2 regions of the Lysinibacillus sp. GW247-5R2A genome follow, and region 1 is predicted to be linked to the other one. Evidence: a T-box and tRNA genes for the amino acid it is inferred to sense, from the RefSeq annotation. Region 1 holds a T-box; the other holds one or more tRNA genes.
What was found. The T-box of region 1 lies ahead of serS (serine--tRNA ligase). A T-box ahead of a tRNA ligase gene usually reads a tRNA of that ligase, here a tRNA-Ser.
Positions count from the first base shown of each region.

Region 1 (4,219 bases):
GCAGAAGCTGCTCCGTACCAGAGCCAACGACAATTTGCTCTGGGTTGCAGACGACTCCACGTGATTGATATAAATAATTCGCAATTTCAGTTCGCAAAGAAAGCTCCCCTTGAGGTTCCCCTGTTAATAATAATTTCTTTGAGGTTTCATCAAACAGCTCCTTTGCATATTTTCTCCAGATCTGAAATGGGAAAGCATCGATATCAATAGAACCAGGATTAAAATCTATTTTGTATGATTTTTTTTTAGGCTGCTCATTGAATGGGATGACCGTGTCCTGCTGGATATAGGGTAGTTCATCTATTTCTTCTATAAAATAACCTACCCGAGATTTGGACATAATATAGCCTTCTGCAAGAAGCTGTGCATAGGCAATTTCAATCGTTGTTTGAGAAATATTCAAAAAATCGGCTAATTTTCTTTTTGATGGTAATTTTTCACCTACTGCTATTTTTTTGGAAATGATAGCCTCTTTAATGCCGTTGTAAAGCTGATCATATAGCGGTTTATCGCCATTCCGTTCAAGCTGAAATAAAAGCATATCCATATGCTAAAAACCCCCTGACCCTATGAATTTTTAAAAAACTGGATATTTTTATATGGTCAATTTCTATTATACTAAATTTCATCATAAAGGTGGAGGTTAGACAATGAAACAGACAGGTACAAATTTGGTGAAGCGTGGTATGGCTGAGATGCAAAAAGGCGGCGTCATTATGGATGTGATTAATGCTGAGCAAGCGAAAATTGCAGAGGCGGCAGGCGCAGTAGCAGTAATGGCATTAGAAAGAGTACCTTCCGATATCCGCAAAGCAGGAGGTGTTGCTCGTATGGCAGATCCTCGTATTGTAGAGGAAGTACTAGGAGCAGTCTCCATTCCTGTGATGGCAAAAGCTCGTATTGGTCATATTGTAGAAGCTCGCGTTTTAGAAGCAATGGGGGTTGATTATATTGATGAAAGTGAAGTGCTCACACCAGCAGATGAAGAGTATCACTTATTAAAAAGTGATTATACCGTACCATTTGTGTGTGGCTGTCGTGATCTAGGCGAAGCAACCCGTCGTATTGGTGAAGGAGCAGCTATGCTACGAACAAAAGGTGAACCAGGAACAGGGAATATAGTGGAAGCAGTTCGACATATTCGTAAAGTAAATGCCCAAGTTCGTAAAGTAGTAGGTATGACAGAGGATGAATTAATGACAGAGGCAAAATTACTAGGAGCCCCTTTTGAATTATTAAGAGAGATCAAACATCTTGGTCGTTTACCAGTTGTTAACTTTGCAGCCGGAGGTGTGGCTACACCGGCTGATGCGGCTTTAATGATGGAGCTTGGGGCTGATGGTGTTTTTGTTGGTTCGGGTATCTTCAAATCCGATAATCCTGAAAAATTTGCACATGCGATTGTGGAAGCAACAACGCATTACAAGGATTATAAGCTCATTGCTGAGCTATCAAAGGAACTCGGCGTACCAATGAAGGGTATTGATATTGCCCAACTTGGACAACATGAGCGCATGCAAGAGCGAGGCTGGTAGGATGAAACGAATTGGCGTTTTAGCCTTACAAGGGGCGGTACGAGAGCATGTTCATATGCTAGAAAACCTTGGCTGTGAAGCTGTTGAAGTAAAACAGAAGCAGGATTTGATAGAACTAGATGGACTTGTATTACCTGGTGGCGAGAGCACGACTATGAGAAAGCTATTGTATCGTTCTGACCTATTAGAGCCTATACGAGAGCTAGCGCAACATGGCTTGCCCATGTTTGGGACATGTGCAGGATTAATTTTAATGGCCAATACTTTAATAAATGATGAACCACATTTAGCAGTTATGGATGTGACAGTTGCGAGAAATTCATATGGACGCCAGGTTGACAGCTTTGAAGTAAAGCTCGATATCCTTAAAATAGGTGAGGCAATTCCAGCAGTTTTTATTCGGGCACCTCATATGGAGACAGTTGGAAAAGATGTTGAAATTCTCGCAGAGCATGAAGGTAAAATTATTTTAGCACGGGATGGACATTTATTAGGTTGTTCATTTCATCCCGAATTAACATCAGACACACGTATTCTTGAATATTTTGTAGCATCTATGGTATGACTTGCAAAATTTGTTTTCATATAGTACAGTATGGTTAAAATTTAATTAACTGAACACGATGATGGGAAGTAGTAGCAAGCACGTTTTTTTTAGAGAGTCAGCGGTTGGTGGAAGCTGATAAAGGCACTTGTGAATCCGTCCTGGAGTTGCACAGTCGAAGTCAATGAAGTAGGCTGCTGCCGGCTGGAATGCCGTTATAAAATAAGTGGATTAGACATTGTGTCTAATCAATTAGGGTGGCAACGCGGGTAGCTCTCGTCCCTTTATGGGATGGGGGCTTTTTTGTGTTTTTCTTGATTCAGCCAAATGCTGCCCCTCTACAGGTCTATCTATTGATGTTCAAATGACCACTGAATCAAGCTAAAGAAACAAGATGCAACAATTCCCCATCATTAAGAAACTACTGGAGGTATGATCGATGTTAGATATTAAACGCGTGCGCGATAATTTCGCCGAAATTAAAGAGATGCTATTAACACGTAATGAAGATTTAGGGAATTTAGATGACTTTGAAAATTTAGATGCAAAGCGTCGTGAGCTAATTGCTAAAACGGAAGAACTGAAGGCAGAACGAAATAAAGTATCTGAGCAAATTTCTGTTATGAAGCGCAACAAAGAAAATGCAGATGAAGTGATTGCTCGTATGCGTCAAGTGGGCGATGAAATTAAAGAACTTGATATTCAATTAAATGAGGTGGAAGATCGCTTTAAAGATATGATGATGCGCCTGCCGAACGTTCCTCATGAATCTGTACCAGTGGGTACGACAGAAGATGACAATGTTGAGGAATATACATGGGGTGAAATTCCGGCATTTGATTTTGATATTAAAGCACACTGGGATTTAGCTACAGATCTAAAAATTGTGGACTTCGAACGTGGTGCCAAAGTAACTGGTAGTCGATTCTTATTCTACCGTGGTCTTGGGGCCCGCTTAGAACGTGCGTTGATGACATTTATGATGGATTTACATGCAGAAGAGCATGGCTATGAGGAAATGCTGCCACCTGTGATTGTAAATCGCGATAGCTTAACAGGTACTGGACAGTTACCTAAGTTTGAGGAAGATGTATTTAAATTGGAGGAAACAGATTATTTCATGATTCCAACAGCGGAAGTACCAGTAACAAACTTCTACCGTGATGAAATTTTAACTGCTGAAGCTTTACCACAAGGTTTTGCTGCATACAGTGCATGTTTCCGTTCAGAAGCGGGCTCTGCAGGTCGTGATACACGTGGTTTAATCCGTCAGCACCAATTTAACAAAGTGGAATTAGTTCGTTTTGTAAAACCTGAGGAGTCATATGAGCAGTTAGAGCTGTTAACGGGTCATGCTGAAAAGGTACTACAATTACTAGGCTTACCATATCGTAAATTAAAAATGTGTACAGCCGATTTAGGCTTTACTGCTGCGAAAAAATATGATTTAGAAGTTTGGATTCCAGCACAAAATATGTACCGTGAAATTTCTTCTTGTTCAAACTTTGAGGACTTCCAAGCACGACGCGCAAATATTCGCTTCCGTCGTGACCCAAATGCAAAACCAGAATATGTCCACACATTAAACGGTTCAGGACTTGCGATTGGTCGTACAGTTGCCGCTCTACTAGAAAACTATCAACAAGCTGATGGAAGCGTAGTAATTCCTGAAGTTTTAAGACCATATATGGGTGGCAAAGAAGTAATTGCCCCAAAATAAACAACTGATCAAGGCTATTTTAGATGAACCTTTACACGGTAATCTAAAATAGCCTTTTTTCAATTCCAAAATTGATAGCTCTCATAATTTTTGAAAATTCGTTATAATGGGTAATATTCATGGGGACAAGGGGGAGAAATTCATGGATTTACAGCAATTTGCTCAGGCTTTAAAAGAATTCGACAATGTCTTAATTACTGACGATAAAGGCTGTGCAATATTTTATGATTTAGCAGATTTAAATATATTAATGGAAATCGGCTTAACACCAGATGAATTTTTTCACAGTACTGTAACTGATAATTATCAAAATTTATCACCTGAAACGAGTACAGTTTTTAAAGTATTACAAACGGGACAACCAATTTTATATTATGAACAACAATTAACAACCTTGAATGGTTTTAGCTACGTATCCCT
Region 1 covers NZ_JBWKZL010000023.1:15,089-19,307, reverse strand. The annotation lists gene pdxR (MocR-like pyridoxine biosynthesis transcription factor PdxR) at 1-547, opposite strand, end outside; gene pdxS (pyridoxal 5'-phosphate synthase lyase subunit PdxS) at 651-1,535, shown strand; gene pdxT (pyridoxal 5'-phosphate synthase glutaminase subunit PdxT) at 1,537-2,100, shown strand; T-box leader at 2,150-2,366, shown strand; gene serS (serine--tRNA ligase) at 2,519-3,799, shown strand; gene AC07YC_RS22390 (sigma 54-interacting transcriptional regulator) at 3,942-4,219, shown strand, end outside.

Region 2 (4,219 bases), on a different contig from region 1:
CAAAATGTCATCAGGTGTTGCCTTTGTTACAGCAGCGATTTCTTCATAAAGCTCCTTTAGTGGAGGGAGGGGTGCAATCTTATGCTGATGGGCAAGTAAAGTTTCGATAATAGCTATAATATCCTCGCTCCCAATCTCACCGACAATACCCATATCATTTAATATAGACTGAATATGGTCTCGTGAAGTTGCTTTATTTGCCTTTTGCTCACTTAATTCAATATTTGTAAGTGATTGACGAATAACTAACAGTGAATTTTTTAGCCGAAATTGTTCTGTAGTTTTTTTCAAAACATTTTCAACCTCAATGCGATTAATCGGTTTATGAATGAAGAAATCTATTCCTTGCTCATAAGCCTCACCAACCATTTCTTTATTCACAACCTGAGAAATCATTATAAATTGACCCTCAAAGCGATTTTGAATAAGATGCTCGACTGTGGCTATGCCATCAAGCTTTGGCATCAGTAAATCGATTAGTACAATCTCAGGCTGGGTCATTAAAATTTGTGGTATGGCATCCTCTCCATTACGAGCTTCGCCAATCACTGTACCTAACCCACTATCTTCAATAATTTGTTTTAACATGACACGACTTGCGCGATCGTCGTCTACAATAAAATACCTCATTTAAGTCTCTCCCGTTTGAATAGTTTGCGTAGGAATTATGATTTTAAACGTTGTGTATTGATTGTTTGATTCAACGGTTATGGAGCCTTTTAATTTTTCTATTAGTTCAGCAACATGTGAAAGGCCAATGCCAGTAGCTGCGACACCTTCTACATTATATTTTGTAGTAAATCCAGGTTCGAAAATAATAGAAAAATCATTCTGTGAAATTCCCTTTCCATTATCACATATTGTTACTACAGTATTATCCTCTTGTCGTTGAATAGCAATAGAAATGATACCTTGTTGTTCGATAGCCTCCACTGCATTGGCAGTTAGATTATTTAAAAGCGCAAGCAGTGCAATATGTTCCTTTGTTTGAAAATCGAAGTCTATACTTGTTTCAAATTGTATATTCTTCCCTAGTAATTCAGCGTACTTACTATTGCCGTCATTAATATAATGTAATAATTCTGATAATATAAAAGGCCCGAAGCTTCTCTCACCAACAATCTTTGAAATGCCTGCATAGATGCGTTGTGAATCCTTTTTCACTTCATGAATTTCCTGGGCAATATGAAGAGCTTGCAAGCTTTCCGCTCGATATCCTTGAGCTTTTAATTGCCGATATAATTCAAAACCGCTAGCTGTTATGGTTTCAATATGGTTCATGGATTTTTTTAAATACAGAGTCTCAACGTAGAGGTCAGATCCAATATTCAGCATCTCTTGTACACGTTTTTTTTGTTCGGCGATCAATATAGAGCTATAAATACCAACTACAAAAAAGCTACGTAATAAGGCCACTGCTAATAGGATCAAAAGGTCGTGAAGAAATAAAAATGTATAAGTTTGTACAAAAAATCGGAAAATCTGTTCGGCTAAGTTACTAATGACCTCACTAAAAGCGACGAGTAAACCAAGCTTTAGTGGTTTTTCTCTATATGTTTGAACATCTAAAATTTGTAGGCATATAGCAAACAATACATAAAATAATCCTGCTGGTAAATGGTTAAATATGCTCTCTAATACTGAAATATCGTGTAAATAGGAATTAAAAACACGAAAAATGATTGTCACTATACTTGTAGCAAACCCAGCTAAAATAATGGGAGTGGGTTTAATTAATGTGCATAAGAAAAAGATAATGGTGCCTAAACCAAAGCGAAAAGTCGTATTGGCAAACGGCATAATTTTAATTTCACTACCAATTGCGGTCAAAACAGCAATCAAAATAACCCAAGTGAGGGAAGTGCGAGCTATATTTCTTTTCGATGGCAATATGACAACCTCCCATAAGCGATATAATAAAAAAATACCACAACCGAGACGGAAGTGGTATTTAACAAGTCATACATACAATTTTGGCAAAAAAAAACGGCTACATTCGTAGTCGGAAATTAAAAACTGGAGGAGGTAGAGGGATTCGAACCCCCGCGCGGTGTTACCCGCCTGTCGGTTTTCAAGACCGATCCCTTCAGCCAGACTTGGGTATACCTCCATGTTATACTGCTTTGCTGTCTTTCGACAAAAATAAATTTATCATAACTTAAAACTCAAGTCAATAATTTTTTCGAAAAAAATATCAAGATGGGAAAAATACAAGGGTAATAAATAATTTGTGCATTAAGTTGCAATTTATACAAACAGTAAGTATACTAGTTATTGCCGTGCTAGGTGGGAAGGTAGCGGTGTCCTGTAACTCGCAATCCGCTCTAGCGAGACTGAATTCCTTTTTCGAGGCTGTCCGTATTGTTTGGTCTGCCTTCTGCACGTAGTGTTGACGATTGGGTCCTGCGCAATGGATACCCATGAACCATGTCAGGTCCGGAAGGAAGCAGCATTAAGTGGTCATATCCATGTGCCGCGGGGTTGCCTAATCTGAGCTAACGACAGGAGTAACGCTTATGTGCGGCTGTCAAGGAAAGGTGCACGGCATTAAATTGCCAACTCAAAGCATCCGTCTACTATAAGGCGGATGCTTTTTTTATTTTTATTTAGTAACTTCATTTTATATATAAGGCAGCAAATGCTATAATTAAGACTATTCTATTTACTGGAGAAGGAGAGAGAAAAACAGTGACGTATCAAGCATTTTACCGTGTGTATCGGCCGCAATCTTTTCGAGAGATGTCCGGTCAAGCGCATGTCAAAAGAACGCTACAAAATGCTCTCCTAGCGAATAAAACGACGCATGCTTACCTTTTTTCTGGTCCACGTGGTACAGGGAAGACAAGTACAGCTAAAATTTTTGCAAAAGCTTTAAATTGTGAACATGCGCCTGCAAAGGAGCCCTGTAACGAATGTGCTACATGTCTAAGTATTACGGACGGTTCGCATCCTGATGTCATTGAATTTGACGCAGCTTCAAATTCACGTGTTGAAGAGATTAGAGATATTATAGAAAAAGTTCGTTTTGCTCCCGCAAGCAGCAGATACAAGGTGTACATTATTGATGAAGTGCATATGCTCTCTACAAGTGCTTTTAACGCTCTTTTGAAAACTTTAGAAGAGCCGCCTCCTCATGCAGTATTTATTTTAGCAACAACCGAGCCTCATAAATTGCCTGCAACAATTATTTCTCGTTGTCAGCGCTTTGATTTCAAACGACTTTCTACCAATGATATTATTGAACGTATGAAAGTTGTCTTAGAAGATATTGAGCTGCCGTATGAGGAGCAAGGCTTAAAGGTAATAGCGCAATCTGCTGCTGGGGGAATGCGTGATGCTTTAAGTTTATTGGACCAAGTAGTATCTTTCAGCGGAGAGAAGCTAAAGCTTGAGGATACATTATTAGTTACCGGTTCAATAAGTCAGGATGTTTTTTATGATTTAGCCGAGGCACTCAAAGCAAAAGATGTTGCACAAATGCTTGCCCTATTAGAGCAACTAATTGCTGATGGTAAAGATCCACTGCGTCTTTCAGAAGATTTAATAACATTTTTCCGTGATTTATTATTACTTCAAACAAGTGATGATTTAGCTGAATTATTAGAGCTTGTGTCACCCGAGGAACGTGTATTATCCTTGGCGCATGAATTTGCACCGAATATGCTTTATGGCTATATCGATATACTTGCGAAAACTCAGCAAGAAATGCGCTTTTCTCACCATACGAAAATCTATTTAGAAACGGCATTACTTAAAATGGTACACTTTTCGGGAGGGAGCACTAATCAAGCGGTAACTACAACGAGCGATACGGCTATTAGCCCTGATCTCGCTCAAAAAATTGTAGCGCTTGAGCAGATGGTTCAACAATTATCTGTGCAATTACAATCAGGTGCTCCTGTGCAAGCATCGCAAACACCAAAAGAGCAAAGACCACGTGCTAAAAATCCAAACGGCTATAAGGCTCCGACAGGTCGTATTCAAGAGGTACTAAAAGACGCTACAAAGCAAGATGTTCAACGTATAAAATCGATTTGGGCACAAGCACTAAATCAATTGCAAAAATCTCAATCTGCGCTTTTAGCTGAAGCTGAACCAGTTGCGGCATCTTCAAGTGCTTTTGTGTTAAAATTCAAGTATGATATTCATTGTCAGATGGTTGCAGATAATCAGTCTTTAAAGGGCCACTTTACCCAATTAATTGCCGGACAAACTGGTA
Region 2 covers NZ_JBWKZL010000025.1:2,001-6,219, reverse strand. The annotation lists gene AC07YC_RS22605 (response regulator) at 1-630, opposite strand, end outside; gene AC07YC_RS22600 (ATP-binding protein) at 631-1,890, opposite strand; tRNA gene AC07YC_RS22595 (tRNA-Ser) at 2,018-2,110, opposite strand; RNA gene ffs (signal recognition particle sRNA large type) at 2,278-2,545, shown strand; gene dnaX (DNA polymerase III subunit gamma/tau) at 2,689-4,219, shown strand, end outside.
Region 2: it encodes a tRNA-Ser, which carries the amino acid that the T-box ahead of serS (serine--tRNA ligase) is inferred to sense. The anticodon was not compared.